DNA from 3 places in the Mesorhizobium sp. CC13 genome. Region 3 is predicted to be linked to each of the others. Evidence: predicted binding sites of a transcription regulator. Region 3 holds the regulator's gene; each other region holds the start of a gene.
What was found. The regulator PhoB, encoded in region 3, activates phosphate uptake and scavenging genes when phosphate is short. The targets are predictions, from matches to a motif close to TGTCATNNANCTGTCAT.
Positions count from the first base shown of each region.

Region 1: PV773_RS09100 (esterase-like activity of phytase family protein) is a predicted target of PhoB. The motif match lies at 3,568-3,584, and genes of this name have one in related genera.
Region 2: PV773_RS05135 (UDP-2,3-diacylglucosamine diphosphatase) is a predicted target of PhoB. The motif match lies at 3,158-3,174, and genes of this name have one in related genera.

Region 1 is NZ_JARDJI010000004.1:250,020-256,620, forward strand. Features, by position in the region: gene PV773_RS09090 (aminotransferase class III-fold pyridoxal phosphate-dependent enzyme) at 1-91, shown strand, start outside; gene PV773_RS09095 (amino acid ABC transporter substrate-binding protein) at 206-1,216, shown strand; gene PV773_RS09100 (esterase-like activity of phytase family protein) at 1,274-3,469, opposite strand; gene phnF (phosphonate metabolism transcriptional regulator PhnF) at 3,696-4,466, opposite strand; gene phnG (phosphonate C-P lyase system protein PhnG) at 4,557-5,021, shown strand; gene phnH (phosphonate C-P lyase system protein PhnH) at 5,021-5,629, shown strand; gene PV773_RS09120 (carbon-phosphorus lyase complex subunit PhnI) at 5,631-6,601, shown strand, end outside.
Region 2 is NZ_JARDJI010000002.1:419,540-426,140, forward strand. Features, by position in the region: gene PV773_RS05125 (NADP-dependent malic enzyme) at 1-2,080, opposite strand, end outside; gene PV773_RS05130 (SDR family oxidoreductase) at 2,321-3,100, opposite strand; gene PV773_RS05135 (UDP-2,3-diacylglucosamine diphosphatase) at 3,219-4,037, shown strand; gene PV773_RS05140 (MFS transporter) at 4,329-5,552, shown strand; gene dgcA (N-acetyl-D-Glu racemase DgcA) at 5,514-6,497, opposite strand; gene PV773_RS05150 (ABC transporter permease) at 6,576-6,601, shown strand, end outside.
Region 3 is NZ_JARDJI010000016.1:66,614-73,214, forward strand. Features, by position in the region: gene PV773_RS19155 (hypothetical protein) at 29-751, opposite strand; gene PV773_RS19160 (hypothetical protein) at 748-1,221, opposite strand; gene PV773_RS19165 (L,D-transpeptidase) at 1,295-2,098, opposite strand; gene PV773_RS19170 (hypothetical protein) at 2,369-2,713, opposite strand; gene phoB (phosphate regulon transcriptional regulator PhoB) at 3,071-3,760, opposite strand; gene phoU (phosphate signaling complex protein PhoU) at 3,859-4,563, opposite strand; gene pstB (phosphate ABC transporter ATP-binding protein PstB) at 4,602-5,423, opposite strand; gene pstA (phosphate ABC transporter permease PstA) at 5,447-6,601, opposite strand, start outside.

The DNA.
Region 1 (6,601 bases), on a different contig from region 3:
CCCGCCGATGATCTTCAGTCGTGCCAATGCCGATCATCTCGTCGGCGTTCTCGAGGAGACCTTTGCCGCCGTGGAGGCCAGCGGCCAGTAAATACCGCGCGGTAAGCGCGGCTGCATTCGACACAAGCGACCAACAGCAACTTCCGGCGCCCGGCGCCGGCGGCACGAAGAGGCTTTGCCTCGAACCCAGGGAGGAGGAAACACAATGAAACATCTGATCTCAGCACTTCTGCTCGGCACGACGGCGATTACCGTGCCGGCCAAGGCCGACACGCTCGACATCGTCAAGCAGCGCGGCACCGTCACCTGCGGCGTCAGCCAGGGCGTCGCGGGCTTCTCGGCGCCTGACGACGCCGGCAAGTGGTCGGGCTTCGACATCGACATCTGCCGCGCCGTGGCGGCTGCCGTGCTCGGCGATGCCGAGAAGGTCAGCTACGTGCCGCTGTCGACCAAGGAGCGTTTCACCGCCGTGCAGTCGGGATCCGTCGACCTTCTGTCGCGCCAGACCACCTGGACGCTGTCGCGCGATTCCAGCCTCGGCCTGCGTTTCGTCGGCACCGCCTATTATGACGGCCAGGGCTTCATGGTGCGCAAGGACCTCGGCGTCGACAGCGCCCTGAAGCTGTCGGGCGCCACCGTCTGCACCGAGCAGGGCACCACGACCGAGCAGAACGTCGCCGACTATTTCAGCGCCAACAAGCTGAAATACGAGCCGGTCGTCATCGATTCCGCCGACGGCATCATCAAGGCCTTCGACACCGGCCGCTGCGACGTCTACACCACCGACGCTTCCGCGCTTTATGCGCAGCGCCTCAAGCTCGCCAATCCGGCCAACTACACCGTGCTGCCCGAGATCATCTCCAAGGAGCCGCTTGGACCGGCCGTGCGCCAGGGCGACGACAAGTGGTTCAGCATCGTCCGCTGGACGCTGTTCGCGCTGATCGAGGCCGAAGAGCTCGGCATCACCAAGGACAACGCCGAAGCCGGCCTCACCTCGGCCAACCCGGCCATCAAGCGCTTCCTCGGCGCCGATGGCGACAGCGGCCAGCAGCTCGGCCTCGATCCGCGCTGGGCCTACAATGTCGTCTCCAAGGTCGGCAACTACGGCGAAATCTTCGAGCGCAATCTCGGCCAGTCGAGCCAGCTCAAGATCGACCGCGGCATCAACGCCCAATGGAATGCCGGCGGGCTGATGTACGCCCCGCCGGTGCGCTGAACCCCTCGCATGAAAAAGCCGCGGCACCTCGTGCCGCGGCTTTCCACTTTCATCCGGTCAGTTGACGGCGGCGATGTTGCCCAGGCGGATGAACAGCGTCTCGCCCGAGGAGTCGTCGACGCCGTCATTGTCGGTCACCACGAAGGCCTGGCCGTCCTTGTCGATTGCAAAACCCTCGACCTTGTCGACGACGTAACCATTGGTCGCCGCCTTGAGGTCGGGCATGAGGTCGCGCACCAGCGTCTTTGCGACCACCGGCAGCTCGCCGCCGAGCTTGGCCGGCTTGAAGCCGTCGAGCGCCACTGCATAGACGCGCTTGATCCCGGCTTCCTGGCCGATCAGGTTGTCGCGCTCGACGACATAGAGCTTGCCGTCATGGGCGGTGATCTCCGACAGGCCGACCCAGCCTTTCTCGCTGGCGTCGAGCGGATAGCGCACCGCCGACCACTCCTTGTCCTTGGGCTTGTAGGCGACGAGCTTGACCTGGCCCTTGGGGTCGTCGCCCCATTCGCGCTGCACGGCCGTGACGAGCATGAGTTCGTCGCCTTCGCCGATGGTGGTGATGCCTTCGAGGCCGTAGCGGGTCTCGCCGGCGAGCAGTTCCGCCGGGAAGGCGATCTCCTCCTTGATCGCGCCCTTGGCGTCGACCTTGTAGACGGCGTGCGGCACGAGCTTGTCGCTGCGGCCTTCCGAGGCCAGCCAGAAGCCGTCCTTGCCGTCGGAGACGATGCCTTCGAGGTCGAGCTTCTGCGCCGGGGCGCCGTCGCGGGTGACCACGGTCCTGGCCGAGATCACGGCAGGGGTCCTGGTCGTGTCGATGGTGTAGATCGACGGCTGCGAGCGGTAGACCGAATCGGACACGGCATAGAGCCTGCCGCTCTCCTTCGGGTCGGCGGCGAGGCCCGAAAGCGCGCCCCAGCCGAGCGGCGTGCCGTCCTCGCCGAAGCTCGACACGATCTGCGGATAGGCGGCATCGCCTTCGCCGCGCTCATAGACCATCACGTGCGAGCGGGCGAGGCCGTCCTCGACCAGGTCGGTCTCGTTGGCGGTGACGAGCAGGTTGCGCTGCGGGATCGCCACCAGCCCTTCCGGGCCGATGCCCGAGGGCAAGAGCTGCAGGAACTCCGGCTCCTTGCCGGTGTCCTTGTAGACGCCGACCAGCGAGGCGCGCTCGGCCGCGACGAAGATCAGCTTCTGGTCGCCGAAGCTCGCGACCTCGATGCCTTCGGGCTCGATGCCCTTCTTGTTGCGGTGGTCCGGATAGTGGCCGGCCGCCGCCGCCTGGTACTCGAAGGCCGGACCGGATTCGTAGAGCACCTCGCCCGCCTTGGAGAAGATGGTGAAGCCGCGGGCGCCGCCCTTGTAGTCGCCCTCGTTGGCGACGACGAGGCGGTCGTCGTCCAGCCACTTCACGGCATCGGGCTCGCGTGGAGAATTCTCGACCTTGCCGGTGAAGCCGATCGCCCCGTCCTTCTTGGTGTCGACCTTCTCGAGCGTCACTTCGCCGGCCGAGAAATGCGATACGATCTTGGCGGTCGCGGCGTCGACGATGGCGACGTGGTTGTTCTCCTGCAGCGTGACGGCGATCTCGCCCTTGTCGTTGAAGGAAACGAATTCCGGCTCCGGATCCTCCGGCGCCACCATGGCGATGCCGGTGAGGTCGACGGTATTGATCGTGGCGCAGTCGGGCGTGCCGTCCGTGAGCGCCACGATCTTCAGGTTGCCGGCCGGCAGCTGCGGCAGCTCGCCGTCGTTGAGTTCCTCGTCGCGCTCGTTCTCGATGGCGATGGCCAGGTACTTGCCGTCCTTGCTGAGCGCCACCGAATCGGGCTGGCCGCCGAGATCGCAGCTGGCGTCGATCTTCTTGGAGGCGAGGTCGATGACGGTGAGGTTGCCCGACGGCTGCTGCTTGCTCTTCGAGGTGTTGACCCCGGCGAGAACCTTGGCGCCGGCGATGACGACCGAGGTCGGCTCGCCCTCGATCTTGACGATGCCGGCGGCCTTCGGCGCCTTGGCGTCGGTGATGTCGACGAAACCGACCGCGCCCAGCGGGCTGTCGGAATAGACCAGCGTCATGCCGTCCTGGCTGGCCGTGACGATCTCGGACGAGGTCGGCGTCGCCGGGTCGATGTCGGCCGGCAGGTTCCGCGCGACCGGGAAGGTGGCGATGCGGTTGAACGTTTCAGCCGCGTGGGCCGGGATCGCCGCCGACGCCGCGAGAGTGGCGGTCAGAAGCAGGAGCTTGCGGGGCATCATGCCCGAAATGTCGCCTGACATGGAAAACCTCTTTGCCTGAACGGATTCTGCGGATTCCGTTTGGGCGAGCGAGATTTCAGCACGATGACGGCTGCACGACGGTTTGGTGACAACCCAGAGCCCAGAGCAATTCGAGGAAAAGTGCGTAGCGGTTTTCCGTCCGGAATTGCGTAAGAACAAAGCGATAGAGCCTTTCCGCGATTCGAAGAAAAGCGGACAGGCTCTAGGCTTCGGTCGAGACGCTGAGTTCGACCCGGTCGGCGACGAAGCGCGTTTCGGCATACTGGATCGGCACGCCGTCGGCATCGACATTGACGGCGACTGCGACCAGCACGATGGCGCCGGCCGACAGCTTGAGATCGGCGAGGTCGGCCGCGTCGGCATGGCGCGCCGACACCAGGGTGGACTTGCGGAAATAGTCCTCGATGCCATAGCGCTGGAAGGCGAGCGTGATCGAGCCCGTCTCTGCATAGGCCTCGGCATATCCGGGAAAACGTTCGGCATCGAACCAGCTGGTGGCGCGCGACACCGGGCGGTCGTCGGCTTCGCTCAGCGTCTCCAGCCGGACCACCGGCGCGCCTTCTGTCAGGCCGAGCCCTTCGGCGACGCGCTTGGTCGCCGGCTCCACCGCATGGGAGAGCAACAGGCTACGCCTGTCGCGCGTCTGGCTGCGCACGCCGGTGGAGAAGCGCGTCCGCGCCGAGATCGGGTAGGACAGTTTCTGCCGGCTTTCGACGAATGTGCCCCGGCCCTGCTCTGCCCTCAACACGCCCTCCTGCACCAGCGCCGCGATGGCGCTGCGCAGCGTGTGTCGGTTGACTCCGAAACGCTCGGACAGGACCATTTCCGGCGGCAGCTTGCCGTCGGCGCCCAGCGTGCCAGCTGATATCGCCTGCCTGACCTGGTCGGCGATCTGGCGCCACAGCGCCACGCCGCTCTTGCGCGTCACCGCCTGTTCCTGTTCCTGCCCGCTCAAATTCACCGTCCCTGTCATGCGCCCGTCACGGAGCCTCTCTACAAGCCCATTGTATGTTGTTCGGTTGTATAGAACAATAGACAAATACGAAGTGGAGCGGCAATCGAGATGGACCGACGGCAAGAACGAGAACTGGAAGCGCAGCGGAAAGCGGCCATGGCGGCGCTCGCTTTGGCGCCCGTGCATGAGTTGAAGCGGCTGTGCGCGGAGGCAGGCATTTCCAGTGAGGCCGAAATGCTGCGCGGGCCCGAGACCGGCCTCGTGTCGGTGCGCGGCCGCATCGGCGGCGGCGGCGCGCCCTTCAACTTCGGCGAGGCGACGGTGACCCGCGCCACGGTGCGTCTGCCCTCGGGCGAGATCGGCCATTCCTATGCGCTCGGCCGCGACAAGGAAAAGGCCAGGCTGTCGGCCATCGCCGACGCGCTCTGGCAGAACCCGGCGCGCCGCGCCGAGATCGAGGTCAAGATTCTCGCCACCCTGCGCGCCGCCCAGGTCGAGGCCGATGCCACCAGGCGCGCCGAGACGGCAGCCACCAAGGTCGACTTCTTCACCATGGTTCGCGGAGAAGACTGATGGAACAGCTCGACGTCATCGACGGCGGTTTCGCCGCCCCCGTATTCGACGCCCAGGCGGTGTTTCGCGCCGTCATGGACGCCATGGCGCGCCCCGGCACGGTCCAGCCGGTCGTTGCCCTCGCCCAGCCGCCTGCGCCGCTGTCGGCAACCGCAGGTGCGGTGGCCCTCACCCTGTGCGACCACGACACGCCGCTGTGGCTCGACACCCCGCTCCAGGTCTCGGCGGCGGCAAGGTCCTGGCTCGCCTTCCACAGCGGCGCGCCGCTGGCCCCAACGCCGGCGGACGCGCATTTCGCCCTCGTCGCCAATCCGGCGACGCTGATCGCGCTCGAGAATTTTGCGCAAGGGACCCAGGAATATCCAGATCGCTCGACCACGCTGATCCTGCAGGTGGAAAGCCTGACGGCGGGCGAACCGCTGGAACTCAAAGGCCCCGGAATCGAGACGACCGCAATGATCGCGCCGACGCCGCTGCCGCGCCATTTCGTCGAGCAGTGGAAGCAGAACGGCGCACGCTTCCCGCGCGGCACGGACCTCATCCTGGCCGCACCCGACGCGGTCGCCTGCCTGCCCCGCACCACACGCATAAAGATGATGGAGGCCTGACATGTATGTTGCAGTCAAAGGCGGCGAGGCAGCCATTGCCAACGCGCACCGCCTGCTCGCCGACCGCCGCCGCGGCGACCGTTCGGTGCCGGCTCTGCGCCTCGACCAGATCGTCGAGCAGCTGGCGCTCGGCGTCGACCGCGTCATGTCGGAAGGCTCCCTCTACGACCGCGAGCTGGCGGCACTCGCCATCGTGCAGTCGCGCGGCGACCTGATCGAAGCGATCTTCCTCGTCCGCGCCTACCGCACCACCCTGCCGCGCTTCGGCTACACCAGGCCGATCGACACCGCCGCCATGCAGGTCGAGCGCCGCGTCTCGGCCACCTACAAGGACCTGCCCGGCGGCCAGCTGCTCGGCCCGACCTTCGACTACACCCACCGCCTGCTCGACCCCGAACTCGCCAACGACCCTGCCATCGCCGAGCCCGAGCAACGCGAGGGCGACGGCCAGCGCATGGCGCGCGTGTCCGAGATCCTCGCCCATGAGGGCCTGATCGAGGCCGACGGCGAGCTGCCCGAGGATCATATCACCGGCGACATCACCCGCGAACCGCTGGAGTTCCCGATGGAACGGGACATCCGCCTGCAGGCGCTGTCGCGCGGCGACGAGGGTTTTCTCCTCGCGCTCGGCTATTCGACCCAGCGCGGCTATGGCCGCAGCCATCCCTTCGTCGGCGAGGTCCGCATCGGCGAGGTCGAGCTGGAGCTCGACGTGCCGGAACTGCCCTTCCCCGTCACGCTCGGTCGCATCCGCGTCACCGAGTGCCAGATGGTCAATCAGTTCAAGGGCTCGGCCAAGGCGCCACCGCAGTTCACCCGCGGCTACGGACTGGTCTTCGGCCAGTCAGAGCGCAAGGCGATGGCGATGGCGCTGTGCGACCGCGCGCTACGCGCAGGCGAGCTGGGCGAAGACATCACCGCGCCCGCGCAGGACGAGGAGTTCGTCATCTCGCACTCCGACAACGTCCAGGC
Region 2 (6,601 bases), on a different contig from region 3:
AGACGCGGTGGCGCAGCGCTTCGGAAAGTGCCGAATCGCCGTGCATTTCGCCGTCACTGGCAAGCTCCGGGGCGAGGCGCTTCAGGATCGCCGCAGCCTCCCGCATCTTCAGTGCGCCGGCCGATTCGCGCGAGCCGAAGTTCGAATGCGACAGCAATGCCGCCTTCGGTTCGATGCCGAAGCGGCGGATCTCGTCGGCCGCCAGCATGGTCATTTCGGCGATCTCCTCCGCGGTGGGATCGATCGTCACATAGGTGTCGGTGAAGAACAGCACGCCGCGCTGGGTGATCAGCATCGACAGGGCCGAGAGGTCGCGGTCCTTGACGCCCTCGCGCACGCCGACGATCAGCTGGACGTTGCGCAGGTGGCGCTCGAAGCGGCCCTCCAGGCCGCAGATCATGGCGTCGGCGTCGCCGCGCTTGAGCGCAATCGCGGCGATCACCGTATTGTTGGTGCGCACCATGGTGCGGGCCGCCTCCGGCGTGATGCCCCGCCGGCCGCCGAGTTCGATCAGGTGGTCGACATAGTGGCGGTAGCGAGGATCGTCCTCGGGATTGATGACCTCGAAGTCGATGCCCGGGCGGATGCGCAGGCCATAGCGCTTCGAGCGCACCTCGATGACATGCGGGCGCCCGATGAGGATGGGCTTGGCCAGGTTCTCCTCGATCACGACCTGGGCCGCACGCAGCACGCGCTCGTCCTCGCCATCGGCATAGATGACCCGCTTGGCCGCCGCCTGCTTGGCGTTGGAGAAGATCGGCTTCATCACCAGGCCGGAGCGGAAGACGAAGCGGTTGAGCTTGTCGACATAGGCGGTGAAATCGGTGATCGGCCGGCTGGCCACGCCGCTGTCGCAGGCCGCCTTGGCGACGGCGGGCGCGATACGCAGGATGAGCCGCGGGTCAAAGGGCGAGGGGATAAGGAAATCGGGCCCGAAGGTCGGCGTCTCGCCGGAATAGGCGCGGGCGGCGACGTCGGACGGCTCTTCGCGGGCAAGGGCTGCGATCGCCCGCACCGCCGCCATCTTCATTTCCTCGTTGATCGCGCGTGCGCCGCAGTCGAGCGCGCCGCGGAAGATGTAGGGGAAGCAGAGCACGTTGTTGACCTGGTTCGGGAAATCCGAACGGCCGGTGCAGATCATCGCGTCGGGACGCGCCGCGCGCGCCTCTTCCGGCATGATCTCCGGCTTCGGGTTGGCGAGCGCCAGGATCAGCGGCCTTTCCGCCATCTCCGTGAGAAGTTCGGGCTTAAGCACGCCCGCCGCGGACAGGCCGAGGAACACGTCGGCGCCGCCGATGACGTCGGCGAGGGTGCGCGCGTTGGTGTCCTTGACGTAGGGATCCTTCCAGCGGTCCATCTCGTCTGTCCGCCCCTTGTAGGCGACGCCGAAGCGGTCGGTGACCCAGATGTTCTCGACCTTGGCGCCGAGCGAGACCAGGAGATTGAGGCAGGCGAGCGCCGCCGCGCCCGCGCCCGACGTCACGATCTTGACGTCCTCGATCTTCTTGCCGGCGAGTTCGAGGCCGTTGAGAACCGCGGCCGCGACGATGATGGCGGTTCCGTGCTGGTCGTCGTGGAAGACGGGGATGTCCATCCTGGCCTTGAGCTGGGCCTCGACCTCGAAGCACTCGGGCGCCTTGATGTCCTCGAGATTGATGCCGCCGAAGGTCGGCTCGAGCGCGGCGATGGTGCTGACCATCTGGTCGATCTCGGGTGCATCGATCTCGATGTCGAAGACGTCGATGCCGGCGAACTTCTTGAACAGAACGGCCTTGCCTTCCATGACCGGCTTGGAGGCCAGTGGGCCAATGTTGCCGAGGCCGAGCACGGCGGTGCCGTTGGAGATCACGGCGACCAGGTTGGCACGGCCGGTATAGTCGGCGGCAGTCTCGGGATCGTCCTTGATGGCGAGGCAGGGAGCGGCGACGCCGGGCGAATAGGCGAGGGCCAGGTCGCGCTGGTTGCCGAGCGGCTTCGTGGCCTGGATCTCCAGCTTTCCCGGGACGGGGCTCTTGTGGAAGAAGAGCGCGGCCTGGTCGAGGTCCGACAGCGGCTCCTTCTTCTTGTCGTCCCCGGCCATGTCCAGCTCCTTCAAAATTAGTTTCAAAGGCCGTTATTAGCACGGCCTGCGCAATTTTCGAGGCATCAACGGCCAAATGGACGTTGAATCACTTTCAAAAGCCGGAAGTGCAATCATTCCAGCTACTTGTGGGCGGCGGTTGAAATGCAGATTCGGTCTTTTGTGAGGCTGAGCGGGCGCAGCGCGTCCATGGGACGCGCAGGCTGACCTGTTCATAGGGTGGTCCAGGCGCCGCGAAGGCTAGAAGGAACTCACATAGAGCCCGCCGTCGACCGGTATGTTCTGCCCGGTCATGTAACCCGCGTGGACAGAACACAGGAAGGCGCAGATCTGGCCGAACTCCTCCGGCGTGCCGAGCCGGCCGGCGGGGACGCCGGCGCCGAGGCGGGCGCGCCTCGCGGCACCTTCCGCTGGGTCCTCGATGCTTCCCGGTTCGTGCGGGCCGCGCAGGCGGTCGGTGTCGAGCTTGCCAGGCAGCATGTTGTTGATGGTGACGTTCCGGTCGGCGACCGTACGCGCCACGCCGGCTAGGAAAGCCGTCAGGCCTGCACGCGCGCCGGACGACAGGTCGAGGCCGGGAATTGGCGTATAGACCGACAGCGAGGTGATGTTGACGATGCGGCCGAAGCCGCGCGTGGCCATGCCGTCGATCACCGCTTTGATGAGTTCGATCGGCGTGACCATGTTGTTGGTGACGCCGGCGAGGATCTTCTCGCGGTCGAGTTCGCGGAAATCGCGATAGGGCGGACCGCCGTTGTTGTTGACCAGGATATCGGGTTCAGGGCAGGCGGCGAGCAGCGCTTTCTGCACCGCCGGCTCCGAGATGTCGCCGACGATCTCGGTTACCTGTACCCCGTAGCGCTGGCGGATTTCGGTGGCGGTGCGGCTGAGGGCGCGGGCGTCGCGACCGTTGAGGAAAAGCTCGCAGCCGGCCTCCGCCAGCGCCATGGCGCAACCCTTGCCGAGACCCTTGCTCGAAGCGCAGACGATAGCCTTCTTCCCGCGGATGCCGAGATCCATGATGCGTTCTCCTGTCGGTGGTGGCGCAGCCTAGAACCGCCGCGCCCGAGCCGCAACCGTCATACGCCTGTTGCATGAATCTGGGCATAGCCACGGCAAAAGCAACGGGTCGAATGCCATGTCCGGCACGAGCACACGCAATTTCCGCACGCTGTTCATCTCCGACGTGCACCTGGGGTCGAAGGCCGCGAAGGCCGAATTCCTCATCGACTTCCTGCGCCATCACGAGGCCGAGAAGATCTTCCTGGTCGGCGACATCGTCGACGGCTGGCGCCTGCGCCGGCAGTGGCACTGGCCGCAGCTTCACAACGACGTTGTCCAGAAGCTGCTGCGCCAGGCGCGCAAGGGAACCGAGATCACCTACATCGCCGGCAACCACGACGAATTCGCCCGCAATTTCCAGGGCGTGCATTTCGGCGGCATCGTCGTCGCCGACCGCGCCATCCACGAGGCCGCCGACGGCAAGCGCTTCCTCGTCATCCATGGCGACCAGTTCGATGCCGTCGTCCAGAATGCGCGCTGGCTCGCCTATCTCGGCGACTTCGCCTACGACGCGGCGATGGCGACGAACCGCGTGGTGGCGCGCTTCCGCCGTACCTTCGGCATGCCCTATTGGTCGTTCTCTTCCTGGGCCAAGGTGAAGGTGAAGAAGGCGGTGAACTTCATCGGTGCCTTCCAGCAGGTCCTGACCGAGGAAGCCCGGCGCTCGGAAGTGGAGGGCGTCATCTGCGGCCATATCCACCACCCCGCGATCGAGGATTTCGATGGCATCCAGTACATCAACACCGGCGATTGGGTGGAAAACTGCACCGCCGTGGCCGAGAATTTCGACGGCAGCTTCGTCATCCTGCGCTGGCCGCATGTGATGGCGGGCAGGCTGGTGAACGAGCCCTTCGTGCCGGTGGCGATCGATCAGGCGGTCGGCAAGGCGGCCTGATCGGACCCTTCCATGTGCGATCCAACCCATAGGTCGCGTCGCTGGCGCGAGGGGCCTGGCCATGCCGCAATCGAGGCGGCACCGGTCGGCCTGCTGGTGCGACGGCACTCGACTCGCCTAGGTGCCTGCGAACGACCGTCCGGCGAGATGACGAGCCCGCGGCGCAGGGCGCGTGGCCCAATCCTTGCGCCCAAGTCGACAGCTTCCGCGCGACGGGCACCCGTGATAATGGATCGGGCAAATCGGTGAGGCTTGCATGGTTCGGGTCTGCACCCGGACCGAATGCCCGCCATGACCCTTCCGCCGCTCACGCCCGAACAGCAGATCAAGCCGCGCCGCTTCGAGCTGCGCATATCGCTGCTCTTCGCGGCGCTCTTCGTCCCCATGGGCGTGCATCTGCCCTATTTTCCGCTTTGGCTCGAGGCCAAGGGGTTCGATCCGGAGCAGATCGCCGTCATTTTGTCGGCGCCGATGTTCCTCCGCGTCATCACCACGCCGCTGATCGCCGCGATGGCCGATCGGGCGAAGGACCGCGCCAATGTGTTCCTGGTCCTGGCCGTCTCGTCGCTGTTGCTGTCGCTCGGCTATTTCCTCGAGCCGACCTATTTCGTCGTGCTCGCGGTCTCGCTGGCCTTGTCCGTCGTCTGGACGCCGCACGCGCCTATCGCCGATTCGCTGGCCCTGTCGGGCGTGCGCCGCTACGGCTCGGACTATGCGGCGATGCGCATCTGGGGCTCCATCGCTTTTCTCGGCGGCAGCCTCGGAGCGGGGTTCATCCTGTCTTTGACCGGAGCCGACGCCGTTCCCGCCATCATCACCGTCGGGCTGCTCGGCTGTTTCCTGATGTCGTTCGTCACGCCGCGCCTCGGCAGGCCGAGACGCGCCTCGCCGCTGTCGGCCACCGACTTGCAGCAGCAGGCGCCCAAGTTGTTCAACCGCTATTTCCTGCTCATGGCTGGCGGCACCGGCGTCATCATCGCCAGCCACGGTTTTCTGTACGGATTCGTATCGATCTACTGGAAGTCGCTCGGCATCAACGAGACCGTGGTCGGGCTGCTGTGGAGCTGGGGCGTCGCTGCCGAGATCGTCATGTTCATGCTCTTCGCCCGGCTGTTCGGCGGACGCTCGACCGCGTTCGTGCTCGTGCTGGCCGGCGTGGGCGCGATATTGCGCTGGCTCGCCTATCCGCTGATCTGGCCGCTGGGGCTCGGCGTTGCAGGCTTCTTCGCCGTGCAAAGCCTGCATGCGCTGTCCACCGCCCTGGTGCTGATCGGCGTGCAGAAGCTGATCGCCGAGTCCGTGCCCGAGGAAAAGACGGGTGCCGCGCAGGGCGTCGCCTATTTCACCAACGGCATGTCGATGGCGGTGGTGACCTTGATTTCCGGACCGCTCTACGATCGCTTCGGCGCCAACGGCTTCTTCTTCATGGCAGGCGTCGCCGCCTTCGCCATCGGCCTGGTCTTGCTCGGGTCTCGTTCAGCCCCAAAGCTCGGGCGAGGGCGGAGCTACCACTGAGCCCTCGTAGGCGAGGCCGGGCTGGCGGTCCCGCGCCAGCAGCAGCGGCCCGTCGAGGTCGACGAATTCCGCGTCCTGGGCAAGCAGCACCGCGGGCGCCATGGCGAGCGACGTGCCTACCATGCAGCCGACCATCAGCTGGAAGCCGAGCGCGCGGGCACGGTCGCGCAGCTCCAGTGCGGCGGTGAGTCCACCCGCCTTGTCGAGCTTGATGTTGATGGCGTCGTAGCGGTCGCGCAGGGCGTCGAGGTCTGCGGCGACATGCACGCTTTCATCGGCGCAGATCGGCACGGGATGGGGTATCCGGGCCAGGATCTCATCGGCGCCGGCGGGCAGGGGCTGCTCGATCAGGGCGATGCCCAGTTCGGCGGCAAGCGCGAGGTTCCCGGCGACATTGGCTTCGGTCCAGCCCTCGTTGGCGTCGAGGATGATGCGGCTGTTCGGCGCGGCCTGGGTGACCGCGCGGATGCGGGCGATGTCGTTGTCGCCGCCGATCTTGACCTTGAGCAGCGGCCGGGCGGCGTTGGCGCGTGCCTGTGCCGCCATCGCCTCCGGCTCGGCGAGCGACAGCGTGTAGGCCGTCTCCAGCGACCTTGGTTCGGCCGGACCGAGCTTCGCGGCGGCAGGGATGCCGCTGGTCTTCGCTTCCAGGTCCCAGAGAGCGCAGTCGACCGCATTGCGGGCGGCGCCGGCCGGCATGAGCTCGAGCAGGTCGGCGCGGGAGGCGCCTGCCTCGATCGCCCGCCGGGCCAGTTCGATCGCCGCGCGCACGCTCTCCATCGTCTCGCCGTAGCGCTTGTAGGGCACGCACTCGCCGCGGCCGAGGCGGCCTGATTCGGCGATCGTGCAGGTGATTACGTCGGCCTCGGTCTTCGATCCGCGGGAAATGGTGAAGGTTCCAGCAATAGGGAAGCTCTCCGCGGCGACTGAAAGGACACGAGACATGAAAAACTGCTCCGCAAGGATGCCGGTTCTGAGGTGCATAAATCGACATGCCGCAGCCGACGCGTTAAGTAGTGTGCCATGTTGACCATCGGCAAACGGGAAGC
Region 3 (6,601 bases):
CCCTGCCCGGTCAGGCGCTGGACGGCCATCACCTCGAACTGTTCCTTTTCTTGCCCCAGGTCGAAACAAAGGCCGCGGCACGCAGCAAGAGCACCGACAGTATCGCCGCCACGAAGGGCCACTGCAGCGGGTTCGGCTCGGGCGTCGGGCGATGGAAGCTCAGGAAGTGCATGAACAGGAAGTAGGCCGTGTGCACCAGGGCGAGCCCCCACAGCACCGTTGCGCCGTTCTGCAGGAACTTCCAGACCGAAGTCCCGAGCAGGCGGATCGACCGGTCGTTCGAGGTGAACATGAGCATGAGCGCGTAGGCCAGCGCGGCAATGCCGATCAGGTTGGCAAGCCCGAAGCCCTGCTGGAACATCACGTACTCGCCCGTCTGCGGGATGATTTCGTAGCCGAAAAGCCGCGCGAAATCCCACTCGACCCAGCCGCCGAGGATGATGACCGTATGCACGGCCGCCAGAAGCGTCGCGTAGATTCCGGTTTCGCGCCGATAGGCAACCGCCCGCAGCAACGCCGGCCACAGGCGCGCCCCTGGCCCGATCGACATGGTGATCACCAGGAGCGCCAGCGAAGCGTCCGCGAAGGCGCGGTTCCACCGGTGCATCGGGCTCCACTGCCCGTGAACGACGGCAAATCCATAGATCAGCGCCGCCGAAACGCCGATGACGACGAGATGGCGAAGCAGCATCCGGCGCCAGGCAAGAGGGACGAGGCCGGCGCGGACGGGAGCGGCGGGGATATCGGTCACTTGGGATACTCCAGTTGCGTTGGGTCAGCGGCATCCGCGCGACGAGCGCGCAGCTCGTGCCATGAAGCGATGGCGAGGAGCGCTATGCCGAGCGCGGAAATCAATGGGCGGATCGGGTCGAACCACATCAGCAGGAATTCGCTCCCGAACAGAAGCATGAGGACCTTGTTGCAGGTCGGGCAGGCGATGCCGATGAAGCCCGTCACGCCGCCTATCCCCGCGCGGCGCACCGAGCAGACGGGGCGCCGAACGGCGATGTAGAGCCCCGAGAACGCCGACATGACCACCAGGGCGGGCAGTTCCCAGCCCGCGACGGCGGTCATCCGGACGAAGAACGGATTGTCCCAGAGCGCCGAAACGGTTCCGAGCGCGGCGAAGGTCAACGCGGCCGCGGCCGCGCCCTTCAGGATGGCGCGTCCATGCGAACCGATGGCGATTCCGCGCCCCAAGGCACTGATGCGGGTATTCATGTCGGATCTGCTCCATGTCTGCCGGGCGGCAATGCGCAGCCGCCCGGCGAGGACCTCAGGGGTGACCGTCGTATCAGCCGGCCTGCGGGGCGGGCGCGCTGCCGCCGGCGACCTCGTGGGTGTGGGGTTGGGTCGGGTCGCCCAGCACGAGTATGGGAGACTGGCTGGGCACCCGGTCGTACAGATCGATGATGTCCTGGTTCATCAGGCGGACGCAGCCGCTCGAAACCGCCTTGCCGATGGTCCAGTACTCCGGCGTTCCGTGGACACGGTAGAGCGTATCGACCTTGCCCTGGAAGACGTAGAGGGCCCGCGCGCCCAGCGGGTTCGTCAGGCCGGGCGGCATGCCGCCCCGGTCGGCGCTCCACTGGGCGAGGTTCGGCTGACGCGAGATCATCTCGTCCGGCGGCGTCCACTTCGGCCATTCCTGCTTCCAGCCGATACGGCCCCTGCCCGCCCAGGTGAAGCCGGCCCGGCCAAGTCCGACGCCGTAGCGCATGGCCTTGCCGCCCGGCTGGACGAGGTAGAGGTAGAAATTATCCGTATCGACGACGAGCGTTCCGACCGGCTCTTCGGTGGCATAGTCGACCTGCCGCCTATAGTAGCGGCTCGGCACCTTCTTCAGGTCGACCGCGGGAATGGGGAACCGCTCGTTCGGGAGCGGGCCGTACATCGCAAGGGCATTGGCGTCGGCGACCGGCGCCGGTTCGACCGGTGCCTTTGCCACCGGCGCGGCCGATTCCTGGGTGCTGACGCAGCCGGACACGACAAGCGTCCCCAGGCTCGCCGCACCGGTGAGGAAGCGTCGGCGGCTCAGGGCCGGGCCGTCTCCCGCGACGGGCTCCGCGGCGTTGGTTTCTATTGTGTCTGTGTTCATTAGGCAGTCTCCTGGACTCATTTCTTTCATTCAGGTCGACGCGGGGTCAGGGAGGTCGGCCCCGGTCGTGATCAGGCGAATGCAACCATCGGCACCGATCAGCCGATCGATGACGGCGCATGCGCGCTTGGGATGATCCGGCATTTCGCGGCGCGATTGCCACGAGCAGGCGTGCGGGCGACGGGCGGGTTCGGGAGGTCATCCTCTTCCCCTTCGCAGCTGACTTCGAACGGCTTCGTCGGCGTGGACCGAGGAGCGATCGGTTGAAAATCAGGCAGCGATGGGCGGCCGCAACAGCGATGCGGTCGACCCGACGCGCAGCAGGAGGTCTGGAAGCAGCATCACAGCCGCGGCGCGGAACGGCGCGGCAGGCTCGACGTGGGTCAGCCAGGCAGGACATTCGCCCAGGCAGTGCAGGCTGGCGAGGCTTTCGGCGGACAATTCGACGGTGCAGCGGTCCGGGGACGGCATGCACTCGTCGGCGACGGCAGTGATTTCCGCCTGCGCGGCCACCCTCGGCAACTCGGCAGAAAAGTTCATGCCTTCGGCCGCTGCCCGTTCGAGGGACAGTCCGTTGAGAATGGTGACCAACACCAGGAAGATGGCCGACAGCAAGTTACGCACGGCGTCCCAGCTAGCATGAAAAGTGGCAATTTTGAGTATTGCCGCAATCAATAAATTGTCATCTCAAGACAAATTCTGGTTGTCTTTGCTACTGATTGGGAACCTGTATCGACGATACAAGCATCCCATAACTGGAATCTTTGTATTGTACAGCGCCAGACCGAACACGTTGGGCTGCAATGATTTGAGCGCCGCAAAATGCTGGAACGGCATGGCGGCGCCACGCATCGGCGCGACAGCTCAGGTGCCGCCGGCTGTCGCGAACGCTACGAGCGCGCAGCGGCCCCTGTGACATTGGGACACTGGCCAGGTTGATCGTCCAGCCGGCGCGATGCCGTTTGCCGGCAGCTATTCTTCCCGGATGGCGTAGCCGGCGCCGCGGATGGTGCGGATCACGTCCGGCATGCGGCCGTTGTTGACGGCCTTGCGCAGGCGCCCGACATGCACGTCGACGGTGCGCTCGTCGATGTAGATCGTCTCGCCCCAGACATTGTCGAGCAGCTGGCTGCGCGAGAACACGCGGCCGGGATGGCGCATCATGAATTCGAGCAGGCGGAACTCCGTCGGCCCGAGCTTGATCTCGCTCTTCTTGCGATAGACCCGGTGCGACTCGCGGTCGAGCACGATGTCTCCGACCTTGAGCACCGAAGACAGCACCTCGGGCTTGGCGCGGCGCAGCAGCGCCTTCACCCGCGCCATGAACTCCGGCGTCGAGAACGGCTTCACCAGATAGTCGTCGGCGCCGGTGGAAAGCCCGCGCACCCGGTCGCTTTCCTCGCCGCGGGCCGTCAGCATGATGATCGGCAGCCGTTCGGTCTCGGGGCGCATCCTCAGCCGGCGGCAGAGCTCGATGCCGGAAAGCGCCGGCACCATCCAGTCGAGCACCAAAAGGTCGGGCACGTTTTCCTGCAGCCGCAGTTCGGCCTCGTCGCCGCGCGTCACCACTTCCACCTGGTAGCCTTCGGCCTCGAGGTTGTAGCGCAGCAGCACGCCGAGGGGCTCTTCGTCCTCGACGACCATGACCTTGGGAGCGATCATCGCCTATACCTTGTCCTGGCGCACGGCCCGGTTCGGACCATGCGCTGATTTAACCTGTGCAGCGCCCCCGCGCCAAACGCATGCGGTTGCGGAAGACGTCAGGCCGACATGGGCGACGTGGTTTCGTCGACCTTCGGCCGATTGAGCGGCAGCTGCGTGCCGGTGACCACGAAATAGGCGTTCTCGGCGATGTTGGTGACATGGTCGCCGATGCGCTCGAGGTTCTTGGCGCAGAACAGGAGATGCGTGCAGGCGGTGATGTTGCGCGGATCCTCCATCATGTAGGTCAGGAGCTCGCGGAACACGGCCGTGTATTGTACGTCGACCTTCTGGTCGTCGGTGCGCAGGTTCTTGAGGCCTTCGGCGTCGCGCGCGACATAGAGATCGACCACGCCGCGCACCTGGCCGAGCACCAGCTGCGCCATGGCGTCGATCGAATGCGACAGATTGCGCGGCATCGCCGACTGGCCGACCGCGCCCACCCGCTTGGCGATGTTCTTGGCGAGATCGCCGATGCGCTCGAGGTCGCCCGCCATGCGGATCGCGCCGACCACGGCGCGCAGGTCCTGGGCCATCGGCTGGCGCTTGGCGATCAGCGTGATCGCGCTGTTGTCGAGATCGCGCTGCCTGGCGTCCATGATGGTGTCGTCGGCAATGACGTTCTGCGCCAGCGGCTGGTCGGACGAAAGCAGCGCGCGGATGGCGTTCGCCACCATCGTGGCCGACAGGTCGCCCATGTCGCGGATGACCTGGTCGACGTGCTGGAGTTCCTCGTCGAAGGACCGGACTGTGTGCTCGCCCATGATCGTATCCTCGTCTTTGTGATCGGAGCGGCGTCCACTCAGCCGAAGCGGCCGGTGATGTAGTCCTGCGTCCGCTTGTCGTCGGGGTTGGTGAACATCTTGTCGGTCGGGCCTTCCTCGACCAGGTAGCCGAGATGGAACATCGCGGTCCGCTGCGACACGCGCGCCGCCTGCTGCATCGAATGGGTCACGATGACGATGGTGAAGTTCTCGCGCAGTTCGTCGATCAGTTCCTCCACCTTGGCGGTGGCGATCGGATCGAGCGCCGAGCACGGCTCGTCCATCAGGATCACTTCGGGCGACACCGCGATCGCGCGGGCGATGCACAGGCGCTGCTGCTGGCCGCCGGACAGGCCGGTGCCGGCTTCGTGCAGGCGGTCCTTGACCTCGTTCCAGAGCGCCGCCCGCTGCAGGCTTTTCTCGACGATCTGGTCGAGATCGGCCTTGGACTTGGCGAGGCCGTGGATGCGCGGGCCGTAGGCGACGTTCTCGTAGATCGTCTTCGGGAACGGATTCGGCTTCTGGAACACCATGCCGACGCGGGCGCGCAGCTCGACGACGTCGATCTTGGGATCGTAGATGTCCTCGCTGTCGAGGGTGATCTTGCCACCGACGCGGGCGCTGTCGATGGTGTCGTTCATGCGGTTGAGGCAGCGCAGGAAGGTCGACTTGCCGCAGCCCGACGGCCCGATCAGCGCGGTGACCTGGTTCTCGCGGACGTCCAGGTCGACGCCGAAGAGCGCCTGCTTCTCGCCGTAGTGCACGGTCACATTGTCGCCGCGCATCTTGATGAGTTCGTTGGGTCTGTTCATCTCGGCGTTCACCGCGTTTTCGAGGGTTTTCTCGCTCATGATGTTCATAGAGGGGTGCTCCTTGTCCACGCCTACCAGCGCCGCTCGAAACGCCGCCTGAGAACGATGGCGACGATGTTCATGGCCATGAGGAAGACCAGCAGGATGATGATGGCGCCCGACATGCGCTCGACGAAGGCGCGTTCGGCCTCGTTCGCCCACATGTAGATCTGCACCGGCAGCGCCGTCGCCGGGTCGAAGGGGGTTTTCGGATAGTCGGCCACGAAGGCCACCATGCCGATGAGCAGCAGCGGCGCCGTCTCGCCCAGCGCGCGCGCCAGGCCGATGATGGTGCCGGTCAGAATGCCGGGCGCAGCCAGCGGCAGCACGTGCTGGAACACCATCTGCATCTTCGAGGCGCCGAGTCCGAGCGCGGCCGAGCGGATCGACGGCGGCACCGCGGCAAGCGCCGCGCGGGTGGCGATGATGATCGTCGGCAGCGTCATCAGCGTCAGCACCAGGCCGCCGACGAAGGACGCCGAGCGCGGCAGGCCGAGGAAGTTGATGAACACGGCGAGGCCGAGCAGGCCGAAGACGATCGACGGCACCGCGGCGAGGTTGTTGATGTTCACCTCGATCAGGTCGGTGAAGCGGTTCTTCTTGGCGAATTCCTCGAGATATATCGAGGCGGCGACGCCGATGGGCAGGGCGAGCAGCAGCACGATGCCCATCATGAAGAACGAGCCGATGATGGCCACGCCCAGGCCCGAACTCTCGGGACGGCTGGAGGCGCCGAAGCTGAACAGGCCCGTGTTGAAATGCTCGCTCATGGCGCCTTCGGCCTCGAGCTTGTTCATCCACTCGACCTGCTGGTCCGAAACCTTGCGGCGGCTCTCCGGCACGCTGAGGTCGATCTGGCCCTTATAGGCCGAGTCCATGTTCGCCGCGGCGAGGATGTCGACGTTGCGCGTGGTGCCGATCACCGAGGGGTCGGCAGCCACGATGGCGCGGAGCTGCACCCGCGAGCCCTCGGACAGGAAGCCCTTGAGCTTGCGCACCGTGGCGCGGTCCTTCGGGTCGATGCCGAGCTTTTCGATCAGTGCGTTCTCGGCGAGCTTCGGATAGTTGGCCGTGATCAGCACGTCCGGATCGGTGGCCCGCTTGTTGTCGGGGTCGATGATCTTTTCGTCGAAGCTGATCGGCAGCGTCACCGTCGTCTGCCAGAAGGCGGTGTAGCCCTTGGTTAC